Regions from separate parts of the Colwellia sp. BRX8-9 genome, predicted to be linked through region 3. Evidence: predicted binding sites of a transcription regulator. Region 3 holds the regulator's gene; each other region holds the start of a gene.

Region 1 (5,445 bases), on a different contig from region 3:
AACATGCCATGAGAAGGCACGCCACGCAATTTAGCTTTTTTAATTTTAAAGTCGCCCGGTAAAACTGCGCCAACCGTTGCAACAGCAACCTTGAGGCCTAAACGACAGTTTTTAGCGCCACAAACGATGTCAACTAACTCGCCATCATTAAACTCGCTACCTAGGTTTATTTTTGTTACTTGTAATTTGTCTGCGTCAGGGTGAGGTCCACATTCAACAACTTCACCAATTAATACACCGGTAAATTCACCCGCAACAGGTTCTACAGCGTCAACTTCTAAGCCGGCCATAGTTATTTGATGAGCTAACTCACTCGATGAAATAGCAGGATTAACCCACTCACGTAACCAAGATTCACTAAATTTCATTGTTGGCTTTCCTACTTGAACTGTTTTAAGAAGCGAAGATCATTTTCGAAGAATGAACGTAAATCGTTTACACCGTAGCGCAACATGGTTAAGCGTTCAACGCCCATGCCAAAAGCAAAACCTGTGTATACTTCAGGGTCAATACCTACTGATTTTAAAACGTTAGGATGAACCATACCGCAACCTAAAACTTCTAACCATTTGCCATTTTTGCCCATAATATCCACTTCTGCTGAAGGTTCAGTAAAAGGGAAATAAGAAGGACGGAAACGAATTTCAACTTCTTCTTCAAAAAAGTGATGTAAGAAGTCGTGTAAAATACCTTTAAGATGCGTAAAGCTAACATCTTTATCAACCATTAAGCCTTCAACTTGGTGGAACATTGGCGTATGCGTTTGATCGTAATCATTACGATAAACTTTGCCTGGAGATATAATACGTAAAGGCGGTTGCTCTTTTTCCATAGTACGAATTTGTACACCAGAAGTCTGTGTACGTAAAACTAACTTAGGATTGAAGTAAAAAGTGTCATGGTCTTGACGTGCAGGATGGTGCTCTGGAATATTCAGTGCATCAAAATTATGAAAATCGTCTTCAACCTCAGGACCTTCTTTAACAGAAAAACCTAAATCACCAAAAAAGCTTTCTATACGCTCAATAGTACGTGTTACTGGGTGTAAACCACCTAGGTCATTACTACGCCCTGGCAATGTTACATCAATAGACTCAGCAGCTAACTGTTTAGCAATAACCTCTGCACGCAATAACTCACCACGTTCGGTTAATAATTTTTGTACTTGCTGCTTAGCAATATTGATCACTTGCCCTGCTTTAGGTTTTTCTTCTTTAGGTAATTTACTTAAGCCCTTCATTTGCTCAGTGAACAAACCTTTCTTACCTAAAAAATTAACGCGAACTTGATCAAGCTCTACTGGATCTTTTGCTGCAGAAATAGCTTGTTCTGCCTGCAATATTATATCGTCTAAATTCATGAGTTCCTCTAAAACGGCTCTAAAACCGTTCAGTAAATTTGAAGGTTTTGGCTAGACTGATGGTATTAATATAAATGGTGTATGATTTTACACAAAAATCAATTGATTATGTAGTGAAAAGAGTGCTTTTACTGAAAAAACAGCTCAGATAAGAAAAAGGCCTCTATTTCAATAAAGGCCTTGCTGTTTTTTGACGTCTAAATCACAAAATTTAACTACAAATTATACCCTGATTCATCATGTTCAATTAAATCAAGGCCCGTTATTTCTTGTTCTTTATCAACCCTTAAGCCTTTAGTCATCAAGGAAACAAGCTTAAACAACAGGTAAGAGACAACCGCCGTATAGACAATAACAGCGCCAATTCCCACTAATTGAACACTGACCTGCCCTAACATCGTGGTGATACCCTCTGCATAACCATAACCACTAAAAGCGCCTAGCTCTGTAGAAGAAAACACACCCGCTAATAAAGTGCCTAAAATACCCCCGACACCATGCACGGGAAAAACATCTAAAGAATCGTCAATTTTTAACTTTTGTTTAATATAGACCGTTGAATAAAAACAAATAAAACCCGCAGAAATTCCTATAACTAGTGCGCCACCTGGGCCAACAAAACCTGATGCAGGTGTTATTGTCCCTAAACCGGCAACCATGCCCGTTACCGCGCCTAAGACACTCGCTTTACCAAATTTTTTCCATTCAATAGCAGCCCAAGTCAGTGCACCTGCTGAAGCGGATAAATGCGTGACTAACATAGCCATTGCTGCGTCACCATTGGCGGCTAAGGCACTACCACCATTGAAACCAAACCAACCGACCCAAAGCAAACCTGCCCCCGTAATAGTCATGGTTAAGTTATGTGGCAACATAGGCGTTCGAGGGAAACCATATCGAGGACCTAAAACAACAGCAGCAACCAATGCGGCAACACCACAGGTAATATGCACCACAATACCACCGGCAAAATCATAAATGCCCATTTGGCCTAACCAACCGCCGCCCCAAACCCAATGAGTTACCGGAGCATAAACCGCTAGCAACCATAAGCCACTAAAAATTAAGACTGCAGAAAACTTCATTCTTTCTGCATAAGCGCCAATAATAAGTGCTGGAGTAATAACCGCAAACGTCATTTGAAATAAAGCAAACAAGCTTTCCGGAATATCACCAACAAGGGTTTCTTTGGTTATTCCCATCATAAGTACTTTGCTAAAATCCCCTATCCACGCATTACCTTCACCAAAGGCTAAGCTATAACCGACCACAAACCAAAGTATCGAAGAAAGAGCAGCAATTGAAAAACACTGCATAAGAATAGAAAGAATATTTTTACGTCGAACTAATCCACCGTAAAATAAAGCGAGTCCGGGTAAGGTCATCATTAGGACTAGAGCCGTTGATGTGAGGATCCACGCCGTATTTGCGCCGTTCAATTCGTCATTGCTGGCAAAACTTGGCAATGCGACCGCGGACAAAAGTAAAACAAAAAGTGTTAATACTTTATTCATCGTTATGCTTGAGTGTAACTGTTTAAATAGCTTCATTATCTGTTTCACCTGTTCTGATCCTAACAATATGTTCGATGTTAGTGACAAATATCTTACCGTCACCTATTTTTCCTGTTTGTGCTGTTTCGAGAATAGTGTCGATAACACGCTCAACCATTTCATCCTTAACAGCGAGCTCAAGTTTCATTTTTGGTAAAAAATCGACAACATATTCGGCACCACGATAAAGTTCGGTATGACCTTTTTGACGGCCAAAACCATTAACTTCGCTTAACGTTAATCCTTCTAGACCTATCTCACTGAGTGCTTCACGAACATCATCGAGTTTAAAAGGTTTGATTATTGCGGTTATCAACTTCATTTGTTCACCTTTAGTGCATATTATTTAAGATTGTTTATATAAATTTATTTAAGCACCATTTGTGCCCAAAGAGACAATCAATTAAAAAACAATAAGTTAAAAAATAATAATTAATATTACACCGCTCAAATGCACCAAAATGTTACACACAAACACAACCCAAACACCATATTGGTGCGCAGATTATGACCATTAGTCAGATTTTATGTTTAAGAAAAAGTGTAAAGGGCAAAATTGAAGGTTTAGTATTAGCAAAGGTTAGAGATGGTAAATAGCGCACAAAAAAAAAGCCCTACGGGTGTAGAGCTTTTAAGCAGAGACAATAACGACTTAATCGATTAGCTGATACTGCTCGCGTAAAATATCAATAATTTCAGCTTTAGGGTTAGCAGACAAAACAATTTTTTGACCGGTAATTTTCTCAGCGATCGCTGTGTATGTTTGTGACACATCCATTAATACGGATGCCGGTAACTCATTGTTGCGAGCTAAAGCTAAGCGCTCGTCCATGCGATTTTTATTTAATAAAATATCAGCATCAGGGAAATGTGCTAAAAGTAATTGGCGGAAACCTTCTTTCGAGTTTTCAACCACTTTACCGGCACGATATTGCTCGCCATCCCAAATACGTGAAGAATCAGGCGTACCCACTTCGTCCATATAAATTAACTTGTCGTTGCCAGCTTTATCTTTTACATAGCCAAATTCAAACTTAGTATCTACAAAGATTTGGTCAAGCTTTGCCAACGCATCAGAAATAACGTCAAAACCTTCCGTTAATAATTTTTCGTATAAAGTAATATCATCAGGCGTTTTAAAATTAAAGGCTTCAAAATTATCTTCAATATTTTTGCGAGTAATATTAACATCATCAATCGCAGGAACGCCCGGAATGCCTTCTAAAATACCTTTTGTTGAAGGTGTTTGTAGAAGTTCAGGTAGCTTTGAATCTTTCAATAATCCTTCAGCTAATTCGATACCACAAAAATCACGTTCACCTTTTACGTATGAACGCCACATAGAACCGGTAATATACTGACGACAGATAGCTTCAATCATTACAGGTTTAGCTTTTTGTACGATCCAAACAAACGGATGTGGAATATCAAGAATATGACTATCGGCTAGACCTTGATCTTTAAATAATTTAAACCAATGATTTGATATAGCATTCAGTGATGCACCTTTTCCAGGTACACCTTGCATACCACCTTCGCCTTGCCAAATACATTCAAAAGCAGAAATACGATCACTAATAACCATAATGGCTAAAGGTGTGTCGTCGGCAACATCATAGCCTTTCTCTTGAATTAGTCGCTTACTATCCGCGTCGGTTAACCAATAAACACTGCGCACTTTACCGCTGTGAACTGGTGCATCGGTACGAATAGGTAAATCATTATTTACCGCTAAAATTTGATCTGCAAGACTCATCGGTTTAAACCTTAATTATCAAGTTAATATTAATTGTAGCGAATAATATCTTTGCGCGTTATCCCAAAAGATAAAATAGTATTCGGTATAATTAATAAAAACATTTTAATACATTATAACCAAGGTGTTTAGTTTAATTTCCAAAGTAAAGAACGGTGCTAATAACTATTAGTAAGTACTTTAAAACGCAGAAAGTGAGCTAAAGAACAAGTTAGTATAATTAAAAAAAGAAAAGGACGCCTAATGGCGTCCTTATCTCAAAGCTTTTTCAAGTTCTATGCAGCTAAAGCAGCTTTCGCTTTTTCAACTAAGAATGTGAATGTTGCTTTGTCGTATACTGCAATATCAGCTAGGATCTTACGATCGATTTCAATAGCAGCCTTTTTAAGACCATTAATGAAAACACTGTAAGATAAACCGTTTATGCGAGCTGCTGCATTTATACGAGTGATCCAAAGCTGACGGAATTGACGTTTACGTTGACGACGATCGCGGTAAGCGTACTGACCTGCTTTAGTTACTGCTTGATAAGCAACACGGTAAACACGGCTACGTGCTCCGTAATAACCTTTAGCTTGCTTTAGAACCTTCTTGTGACGTGCACGAGCTTGTACACCACGTTTTACTCTAGCCATTCTATATCTCTCCTATTAACCGTGACGTAAAAGTTTTTTAACTGACTTAATGTCAGCCGCCGAAATCATGCACTTAGCACGAAGATGACGTTTAACTTTAGTACGACGCTTAGTCAAGATATGACGAAGGCCAGCTTGTTT
Region 2 (5,445 bases), on a different contig from region 3:
CTAAAGTATCATCATCTAAACAGGCTCCTGAATTTAAAACAAAGCGTTGTTTTAATAAGGGTGAAGCAACGTAAATATTACCTTTAGTTTCACCAATTAAACCGCGGTATAAAACGTTTGCTTTACCAAAGGGATCAAAGTTAGAAATAGCATAAACGGTGTCCTTGCCTACTTGGAATAAAGCCACTTGTTCTTTGTTTGCTAATAATGCACAAACACCTGAGTTTTTAATTAAATCACTGGTTGAGCAAATGGTTTGCCAGCTATTTTCTGTTGTCATTTTATTTTCCTTATTCGTAAACGTATTTATGCAGGTGTTAAATCAACGGCTTGAATTTGAACGCCATATTTTTTCTCATCACCTTGAGCGGGTCTAATTTGATCACGCTCAGTAACGAATTCGATGTTGCCATCGACAGTGTCAGAGTTAACAAACTGACGAAAACGCTTTAATTGCTCTTCACTTTCGATGGTTGTTTTCCACTCACATTGATAGGTATCAACGACATTTTGCATTTGCTTTTCTAATTCATCATTAATCCCTAAGTGATCGTCCTTAACTATTTTCTCCATGTAGGCTAAGCCGCCTTCTAGGTTTTCTAACCAGACAGAAGTACGGGTTAAACGATCTGCGGTACGCACATAAAACATTAAGTAACGATCTATATATTTCACTAAGGTTTCATCATCTAAATCAGTCGCGAATAAGTCGCCATGGCGAGGCTTCATGCCGCCATTGCCACTGACGTACAAGTTCCAGCCGTTTTCAGTAGCAATAATACCAATGTCTTTACTTTGTGCTTCAGCACACTCGCGTGTACAGCCCGAAACCGCAAACTTAATTTTATGAGGAGAACGCAAGCCCTTGTAGCGATCTTCTAAGAAAATGGCCATTGCCATGCTGTCTTGTTGGCCGTAACGACACCAAGTGCTGCCAACACAAGATTTAACCGTACGTAACGATTTGCCATAGGCATGACCAGTTTCCATACCTGCATCAATTAAGCGTTTCCATATCGCCGGTAATTGGTCAACACGTGCGCCGAATAAGTCGATACGTTGGCCGCCTGTTACTTTGGTATATAGGTTATATTCTTTAGCGACTTCACCAATAACAATTAACTTATCTGGGGTTACTTCACCGCCTGGCATACGGGGAACGACAGAATAAGTACCATCTTTTTGCATATTACCTAGAAAGACATCATTGGTGTCTTGTAGTGATACATGGTCTGGTTTTAATATGTAATCGTTCCAAACCGAAGCGAGAATAGACGCAGCTGCTGGCTTACAAATTTCACAGCCTAAACCTGAACCGTGTTTTTCTACTAAAAGGTCAAAGGTTTTAATTTGTTCTGCTTGCACAATGTGAAATAACTCAACCCGGCTGTAAGCAAAATGTTCGCAAAGGTCAGTGCTAATTTCTACCCCACGTTTTTCTAATTCGTGATCTGTTACTTTTTTCAATAAGGCGGCACAACCGCCACAGCCTGTTCCTGCTTTCGTTGAAGACTTTACTTCACCGACATCAACGGCGCCACAATCAATAGCAGCAATAATATCGCCTTTGGTGACATTCAAACATGAGCAGATAGTCGCGGTATTAGGTAAAGCATCCACGCCTAAGGTGGGTTTTTCGCCTGAGCTGGGTAAAATTAAACCGTCGGGATTTTCTGGTAACTCAATACCATTTAATGCGTATTGCAATAAGGTATCGTATTCACTGGTATCACCCACTAAAACCGCACCTATTAATTCTTTACCATTGGCACTGACTACTATTTTTTTATAAATTTGGTCAGGTTGATTTGAATAGACGTAGCTTTTACAACCTTGAGTACGGCCATGAGCATCGCCGATCGATCCCACATCCATACCCATTAATTTTAGTTTAGTGCTCATATCTGCACCAGTGAACTGCTGTTCACCGCCAATAATGTTATCGGCAGCCACTTTAGCCATAGTGTAGCCTGGCGCCACTAAACCAAAAATAAAGTTATTCCACAAAGCACACTCACCAATAGCGTAAATATTTTCGTTAGAGGTTTTACAGTTGTTATCAACCACAATGCCGCCTCGCTCGCCAACCGCTAAATCAAATTCACGTGCCAAATTATCATAGGGGCGAATACCGGCTGAGAATAAGATAACGTCAGTTTCTAAATGTGTTCCATCGGCAAAATTCATTCGGTGAACACATTCTTCACCGTCGACAATTTCATTGGTGGCTTTTTGCGTATGTACCTGAACACCAATACCTTCGATCATTGAACGCAATAAAGCGCCGCCGTCTTTGTCTAATTGTACGCCCATCAATTGTGGGGCAAACTCTACAACGTGTGTCTGCAGGCCAAGTTCTTTAAGGGCGTTAGCGGCTTCTAAACCTAATAACCCCCCACCAACAACCACACCAACTTTACCCGCTTTAGCTGACGCTTGAATGTCTTCTAAATCTTGAATAGTACGATAAACCAAACAATGGTCACGTTCTTTACCTGGAATAGGGGGAACAAAGGGGTATGATCCTGTCGCCATAACTAATTTATCGTAAGCGAAAATGTCACCCGACTCAGTCGTAACAGTTTTTGCCGCTTTATCAATATTAGTGACTTTTGCGTTAGTAAAAAAATTAACGCCTATTTCGTTGTAATATGCTGGCGTAGTCATGGCTAAATCATCAGCAGTTTTTCCAGAAAAGTACTCTGATAAGTGAACGCGGTCATAAGCTAAACGGTCTTCAGCTGATAGAACGGTAATTTCATAGCCGGTATGTTTCGCCATTTCATCAACAAAGTGATGGCCAACCATGCCATTACCAACGACGACGATCTTCTGAGGTTGTGTACTCATTTTTGGAACCCTACTTCTTTAAATTACTGCTGTATTAGCAGAATTAGATAATGAGTTGTTATTTGCAATAAACGAACCAAGTGGTTTTTTTAATAAATTCAATTAGATAGTGGTTTAGGTGTGAGTTGTAACAGCGATTTTGCACTGCAGTGAAGGCATCAACGCACCAGAGGTGTGCATCATAATAATGAGTGATAAGTGCAAAGGGGAAGAAGTAAAGGGGTAACGGGTTAATTAACTAAAGATACCACCAAGGCAATAAACAATAAGGTTGAGACTAATTGCCAAAAAAAGATAGGATCACGCTTTAACAAGGGTTGGTTTTTGTATTCTTCAACGGCAGATGAACTCGGTTTATTTAAATCACTAAAAAATTCTGAAAAGGCTCTATAGCGCTGTCTTGGATCTGCAGCCGTTGCTTTTTGAAGACTTAAATCTAACCACAAGGGTAACTCAGGTCGAAACTGTTTAATGCTGCGATATTGCATATCGTTATAATTTTTAATAGTGACTTCAGCACGTTGCATTGGTTTGTAAGGAAGTTCACCAGATAACATTTCATAACAAATAACCCCCAATGAGAATAGGTCACTTTGATAATCAGCTTGCATATGCAATAAGGTTTCAGGTGCAATATAATTTAATGAACCGTGTGGTACTTGTTCTTTTATTGTTTCTTGGTTTTCATCAAGTGAAGCGACAAATACGGTGCCGTAATCAATCAATTTAATTTGACCATATTCATCGATCATAATATTGTCGGGCTTTAAGTCGCGGTGAACTAAATCTAAACGTTGAAATGATCGTAATGCGCCGATCACTTGTTTCATTATATCGCGGACCTGCGCAATGCTAGGTTTAGGGTTGTCATGTAACCATTCACCCAGGGTTTGCCCTTTAATGTATTCACATACATGGTATAAAAACTGGCTGTCTTTTTTAGCGGATAATACACGCATGACATTAACGTGTTTAATGCGTTCTCCCACCCAAGCTTCCCGCATAAAACCTTGTAAATAAAAGGCGTCATCTGAAAAGTTAGCAGAGGGTGCTTTTAACACATAAGGCTTATCTGTTTTAACATCGACGACTAAATACAAGTGTGAACGAATACTGGCGTGTATTATTTTTTTAACAAGATAATCATCAAGTTTCTGCCCAACTTTTAATGCTGGAGGGATCGCTTTTGAACTTAGGTCGCGTTCAATTTCTGCCAGTTTCCGATTCGGTATCGCGTCAATATAAACCAGTAAGCAGGTCACATTGTCATGACTACCGCGCTCAAGTGCGGTGGCAACAATTTTTTCAGAAAGAGCTTCTAAGTCAGACTTATTTGGTGATAACGGCAATGAATCAAAGAGTGTTTTAAAAGCAGCTTTACTAACAAAGTCATGAATACCATCACAACTTAGCATAAATAAATCTCCTGCCTGTAAATCGACTTGATAAACATCAACTTCTAAATGGCTATCAGCACCTAATGCGCGTGTTAATAAATCCTGTTGCCCTATTTGTTTACGATTATGATCACGGGTTATAATTTCTAATTGTTGCTGGCGATATTTTGTTATACGGGTATCGCCAACATGAAAAATATAACCGGTGTTTGATTTAGCAATAAGCGCTGAAAAAGTCGTTAGCCATTGAGGTGAGTCTTGATTAACTAGAGCATCAACAAATCCGCTTTGTGAATACAACCAGTTATTTAAACTGCTTAATACTTTAGCGGCAGATTTCTGTGTAGACCATGTTTCGGGCGTAGCAAGATACTCTTGAATAAATTGAGTGACCGCAAGTTGTGAAGCTTCAGCGGCTTTACTTGCGCTCGATACTCCATCTGCGATAGCCACAACCGCGCCTTTAGCGCGTAATTCAAGTTTTTTTGGCACAATAGCAGCAAAAGCGTCTTGGTTTTCTGCCTTTAAACCTTTATGAGAAAAACCACCAAAGCATAGTTGTAAATCTACAACCGTGCTTTGGAGCGTTTGCTTCTCTGTATTGATAACACTCATGTTAGCTTAGTGACCGACATTAATTAATTCAACTGTGCCATCTTCACGTACCTCAGTCATTGTGCCTTTTGGCTCTACCATAAAGAGTAATGTTATAAAGCCTACCACAGCGGTAGCGGCAATCACCATAAAGAAAGTCGAGTAATCAACCATAGTTAATACGGTTAAGTAAACCACCGCACCCACGTTACCGTAAGCGCCTGTCATACCGGCAATTTGTCCCGTTAAACGACGTTTAATTAAGGGGACTGCTGCAAATACAGCTCCTTCACCCGCTTGCACGAAAAAAGAACAAGCCATAGCTGTTACTACTGCTAGGGCTAATGGCCATTCTCCGGTGATTTCCGACATGGCAAAATAACCCGCAGCTAAACCTGCTGTTAAAATTAATAGGGTTTTCTTTCGGCCAAACTTGTCTGATAACCAACCACCACCAGGACGAGACATTAAATTCATAAATGCATAAGTAGAGGCTAACATCGCTGCGTACACCATGCTTAATTCGAATGTTTCAGCGAAGAATAATGGTAACATCGAAACAACGGCCAACTCAGAACCGAAAGTTGCAAAATAAAGCACATTT
Region 3 (5,445 bases):
TACAGAATATCGAGTTTTACTGTTTTTGGTAGATAATCTAATATTTCTGAAACGTCATTAGGATCATTGGGTAAGTTACGTACATCTAAACTAACCGCTACTTTGTCGTAATCATTAATAACGGTATGCGCTAATGCAGGCAATAAATTCACCGGAATATTATCGACACAGTAGTAGCCTAAATCTTCGAGTACACGTAAGGCGACACTTTTACCTGACCCTGAGCGACCACTGACTATCAAGAGTTTCATTTGAGTTTTCCTGGATTATTATTAGATTTTATTAACGTTTAGCATGCTTTATTAAAGTAAAAAGCTCTTGCGAATTTTGGCATTTTCTTACTTGCTTTGCGAACTGTTTAGTACTAAATATTTGCGCAATACTTTGTAAGGTATCTAAATGTTGTTGGCAGTTTTCTTCGGGGACAAATAACGCAATAATAATATCGACAGCACGGTTGTCTATCGCATCAAATTCAACGGCTTGTTCACTGGTCAGCAATACAGCAATAACTTGTGACGTGTTGGTTAATCGACCATGAGGAATCGCAATGCCATTTCCTATGCCGGTAGAGCCAACCTTTTCACGCGCCATTAAGCTTTCGAATAATTGATGAGTATCAATATTGTCGAATTTTTTTGCCGCAGTTGTGCTAATTATTTCAAGGAGTTTTTTTTTGCTTGTACCCTTAATCGCACACAGGGTGCAATCAAGGGTAAGGATATCTTGCAACTTCATTATACTACTTAGATTCTTTGGTGAGTGAACAGGCGATAAACAGCATTAATGCTGATTCGTTTTACCTTTGTACTTCAATATTTGCCGGTCAAGCTTAACAACAAGACTATCAATAGAGGCATACATGTCAGCATTTTCAGCTTTTGCATGTAAATCAGAGCCACTAACGTGAACAGTCGCTTCAGCAATTTGATTTGATTTTTCAACGGTGAGAACAACATGAACATTATTGATATGATCAAAATGTCGGCTTAATTTTGCCATCTTAGTCGTGACGTTTTCTCGTAAAGCTTCGGTAATGTCAACATGGTGGCCAGAAAGATTAATTTGCATAAGCTTAATTCCTCATCTTTTCGTTAAAGTAAACTTTTTCGTTGGTTAGAAGGTGGAATAGAAAGTGACTCTCGATATTTTGCTATGGTGCGTCGAGCTACATTTATCCCTTGATCGGCTAATAAATCAGCCATTTTACTATCACTAAGTGGTTTTGCTGGGATTTCGGCAGCAACAAATTTTTTGATTAATGCACGAATAGCTGTTGATGAGCATTCGCCACCGCTTTCGGTGCCAACATGGCTTGAGAAGAAAAACTTCAGTTCGAAAATTCCACGTGGCGTATGCATGTACTTTTGTGTCGTCACTCGTGAAATGGTTGATTCATGCATATCGACAGCTTCGGCAATATCATTTAAAACCATTGGACGCATGGCTTCATTACCATGTTCAAAAAAGCCAATTTGACGTTGCACAATACAGTTTGACACTTTTAATAAGGTATCATTACGGCTTTCTAAGCTTTTAATAAACCATTTAGCTTCTTGTAAATTTGAGCGAATAAATTGTGTGTCCGCTGTCGACTTCATCGAACGTGACATCGAAGCATATTGCTGATTCACCGAAAGTTTTGGCGCAGTATCAGGGTTTAATTCGACCACCCAACGGCCATTTTTCTTTTCAACAGACACATCAGGAATAACATACTGATCGTCACTCTTCATCACACTATCGCCGGGTCTAGGATCAAGTGATTGAATAAGACGCACCACTTCGCGCAGTTGCTCTTCTTTCAGTCGAGTTTTACGCATTAATGTACGATAGTCTCGGCTACCCAGCAGATTAATATGGTCACGCAAAACTAACTTACTTTCTGCTAACCAAGGTGTAGCGGGGTCAAATTGATTAAGTTGAATGATTAAACATTCTGAAATAGAACGAGCAGCGACACCGACAGGATCAAAGAGGTTAATACGTTTTAGTACCACCTCAATTTCATCAAGCTCTACTCCTTCAATGGCAACACTTTCTAAAATGTCTTCACTAGATACCGTTAAGTAACCGGCGTCATCAACAGCATCAATAATTGCTGTCGCTATAGCGCGGTCTGTTTCGGTAAAAGGGCTTAATTCCATTTGCCAGCGCAAATGATCTTGAATGGAGTCTTGAGTCTCGCCTTGGTAAGTATAATCTTCTGAAGCTGGGCCTGAGCTTGAACTTGCTGCACCGGCCGTGTAGTTATCATCCCAAGTGGTATCCATGTTTAATTCTTCAGGGATATCGTTCTTGTCCATGGCTTCAGTGGTGGTGATTTCATCAATGGTAGGCGTAGCGTCTTCGCTACCATCAGAAGCAGGGGCTTCTTTAACGTCACCATTACCGGCAGTGTGAGCTTCTTCAAGGTTGTCAGTACTTTTATCTTCGGGATTATTTGAAGACTCATCCATTTCTAATAATGGATTACTTTCTAAGGCTTCCTGAATTTCTTGTTGAAGCTCTAACGTAGACAGTTGCAGCAATTTGATTGCTTGCTGCAATTGTGGCGTCATGGTTAATTGTTGTCCTATGCGGAGTTGTAGAGTAGGGCGCATTTAGGTCATTAACTTCCTATTATTTTTAATGGGATATTTTCGTTTTTTTCATACGAAGATACTATTCATTTACTGACTACTATAGCGTGAATTGTTCACCAAGGTATACATCTCTTACGTGTTGATTTGCAAGAATTTGATCTGCAGTACCTTCTGCAATAAGTTCACCATGACTAACAATATACGCATGTTCACATACATCGAGAGTTTCACGTACATTGTGATCAGTGATCAACACACCAATGCCACGTTCTTTTAAGTGTAGAATAATTTTTTTAATATCACCTACTGAAATTGGGTCAACACCAGCAAAAGGTTCATCTAATAAAATAAATTTTGGTTCAGCAGCTAATGCGCGAGCAATTTCTACTCGGCGGCGTTCACCACCAGATAAGCTCATGCCTAAATTATCTTTGATATGACCTATGTTGAATTCTTCAACAAGATGTTCTAATTTTTCTTCGCGTTCAGCATCTGATAATTCTTTTCGTGTTTGTAAAATAGCCATAATATTGTCGTAAACACTGAGTTTTCGAAAAATAGAGGCTTCTTGTGGTAAATATCCGATGCCTTTTCTCGCACGCTCATGCATAGGCGCTAACGTCAGGTTTTCGTCATTTAAGATAATATCGCCACTATCACTTTCAACTAACCCCACAATCATATAAAAAGAAGTTGTTTTTCCGGCACCATTTGGGCCCAGTAAACCGACTATTTGTCCTGCTGAAACTTGCATACTGACATTTTTAACCACTTTTCTGCCTTTATAGGCTTTGGCAAGGCCTTTTGCCATTAGGGTGCTAGTGCTCATAAATTAATTTTTTCCTGAGTTTTCGCGTCTGTGGTTGTCGCTTTAATTTTTTCTTTCGGCTGAAAAATCGTTTTAGTGCGTTCGTTAGATTTACTTTCAGCATTAACATACTGAGTGGCAATATTGTAAGTAATTCTACTGCCACTAACCTCACTACCTTCTTGCTGTAATAACGCATTTCCTGAAATTATCACTAAATTATTTGCGGGCTCATATCTTATTTCGTCTGCTTGTAAGCTAAGAGGAGTGCCATCGGCTAAGGTTTGTTTAAAGGTTGCTGGCTTCCCTTTAGCGATATAGGTTTTTTCTTCACTGCCAGATTGAGTCAGCACTTGTACTAAATCAGCACGTATAACTAATGAACCTTGAGTGATCACCACGTTATCAATATAGCTGAATATTTTATTTTTAAGATCAACGGCTTGTCTTGAAGCGTTAATTTCAATCTTTTGTTTTATATCAAATTTTTCAGCGAAAGCTGACGAAAATAGCGGAGTTGATAACAATAAGCACAGTAGGCTATTTTTTAACAATTTCATAAATTGATTTCACATGTTTAGTTAGTGTCATTTGGTTGGTGTTTAAGTCGACAATTAAACCTTTACCATCGATGGTAAATCCTTTACCGATAATTTTAATTTCTTGTTCTGAACTTATGATGTTAGTTTTTAGATCAAGTTCAAAGTATTTTCCTTGAACTTCTTGTAATAAGCTATCGGGATCTGTTGCTAACAGGCGGACATGCTTTGCTAATTTTACCCGGTTGTTATTGTATAATATGCCTTCATTGGCAGATATTTTCCATGCGGGCGCATCATTTTTTGGATGAAGTGTGTATTGAGGAAACTCAAAGTTGGTAATACTTAACTCAGGGTAATGTTCCATACGATGGGCATCAACAACATAAGCTAAGCTTCCTTGATGTTTATAAACATTACTGTGTAAATTTTCGGCAATAAAATCAGGGGTCAGCGTCTTATCAATCGCTTGTAATTGTGGTGCTGAGGAATTTCTCCATTCAATTATACCGTAAACGCCTCCCGCAATTAGAAAAAACAACAAGGTTAAACTATAAAGTCGATTCATATACTCGCACCCGAAGCATTTGCTAAGGTGTTTTGGCTAAGCATGATTAAATCGCATATTTCTCGAACAGCACCAAAACCGCCATGGTTAAAAGTGGTGTAATTTGCGATAGATAAAATACTTGGGTGGGCATCTTTAACAGCAATACCCAAGCCTACAGCGTTGATACACTCATAATCAGGCATATCATCACCAATATAAGCAATTTCCTCGAGGGATAGCTTTAATTGCTTAGCCATCGTTTTCAAGGCGGGTAATTTATTTTCTTCACCTTGCACTATATATTTAACATTTAAGGCTGACATACGTGTTGCGACAATATTTGATGTTCTCCCGGTGATCACCGCTACATCGACACCGCTGGCGCCTAATGCTTTTATGCCGTAGCCATCTTTAGTGTGAAAAGCTTTTAATTCTTCACCATCGTTACCCAAATAAATACGGCCATCAGAAAAAACGCCATCAATATCACATATCAGCAGCTTTATTTTTTTCATGGTATTGAATGCTGTGTCAGTAATTTCGCCATAGAGTGTTTGCATATTAGATAAGACCTGATTTTAGTAAGTCGTGCATATTCATTGCGCCAATAGGTATATTATTGTCATTAACAATAATTAAACCATTAATTTTTTTGTCTTCCATGATTTTTAAGCCTTCGGCGGCTAGCATATCTTGATGAGCCACAGTGGGATTTTTTGTCATCACTGATGCAATAGTATCAAGATGTATATCAATACGTTCATCAAGAATACGACGTAAATCTCCGTCAGTGAATAAGCCTTGTAATTGACCACTCTCGTCGACTACCGCCGTCATCCCCAAACCTTTTAATGATACTTCAACCAACGCATCCTTAATTTTAGCATTAGCATTTACAGTTGGTAAGCGCTCACCACTATGCATTATATCGCTAAGACGTAGTAATAGGCGTTTTCCTAAACT

Evidence for each region. Region 3 encodes sigma-54, which starts transcription at its own class of promoters, with help from an activator protein. Its sites were predicted from a motif close to GTTGGCACGNNNNTNGNNT; they were not measured.
Region 1: the regulator sigma-54 is predicted to act here: its motif matches at 3,286-3,304, upstream of H4J70_RS01505 (P-II family nitrogen regulator).
Region 2: the regulator sigma-54 is predicted to act here: its motif matches at 2,913-2,931, upstream of nirB (nitrite reductase large subunit NirB).

Annotation. Positions count from the first base shown of each region.
Region 1 covers NZ_JACGVN010000001.1:311,450-316,894, forward strand. Annotated here, with positions in the region: gene pheT (phenylalanine--tRNA ligase subunit beta) at 1-368, opposite strand, end outside; gene pheS (phenylalanine--tRNA ligase subunit alpha) at 380-1,360, opposite strand; gene H4J70_RS01500 (ammonium transporter) at 1,576-2,910, opposite strand; gene H4J70_RS01505 (P-II family nitrogen regulator) at 2,897-3,235, opposite strand; gene H4J70_RS01510 (phosphoribosylaminoimidazolesuccinocarboxamide synthase) at 3,566-4,669, opposite strand; gene rplT (50S ribosomal protein L20) at 4,945-5,304, opposite strand; gene rpmI (50S ribosomal protein L35) at 5,320-5,445, opposite strand, start outside.
Region 2 covers NZ_JACGVN010000004.1:139,483-144,927, reverse strand. Annotated here, with positions in the region: gene nirD (nitrite reductase small subunit NirD) at 1-280, opposite strand, end outside; gene nirB (nitrite reductase large subunit NirB) at 307-2,850, opposite strand; gene H4J70_RS04865 (bifunctional protein-serine/threonine kinase/phosphatase) at 3,081-4,862, opposite strand; gene H4J70_RS04860 (NarK family nitrate/nitrite MFS transporter) at 4,869-5,445, opposite strand, start outside.
Region 3 covers NZ_JACGVN010000002.1:169,977-175,421, forward strand. Annotated here, with positions in the region: gene rapZ (RNase adapter RapZ) at 1-251, opposite strand, end outside; gene ptsN (PTS IIA-like nitrogen regulatory protein PtsN) at 283-738, opposite strand; gene hpf (ribosome hibernation promoting factor) at 784-1,071, opposite strand; gene H4J70_RS02475 (RNA polymerase factor sigma-54) at 1,095-2,603, opposite strand; gene lptB (LPS export ABC transporter ATP-binding protein) at 2,683-3,414, opposite strand; gene lptA (lipopolysaccharide transport periplasmic protein LptA) at 3,411-3,953, opposite strand; gene lptC (LPS export ABC transporter periplasmic protein LptC) at 3,934-4,500, opposite strand; gene kdsC (3-deoxy-manno-octulosonate-8-phosphatase KdsC) at 4,497-5,042, opposite strand; gene H4J70_RS02500 (KpsF/GutQ family sugar-phosphate isomerase) at 5,044-5,445, opposite strand, start outside.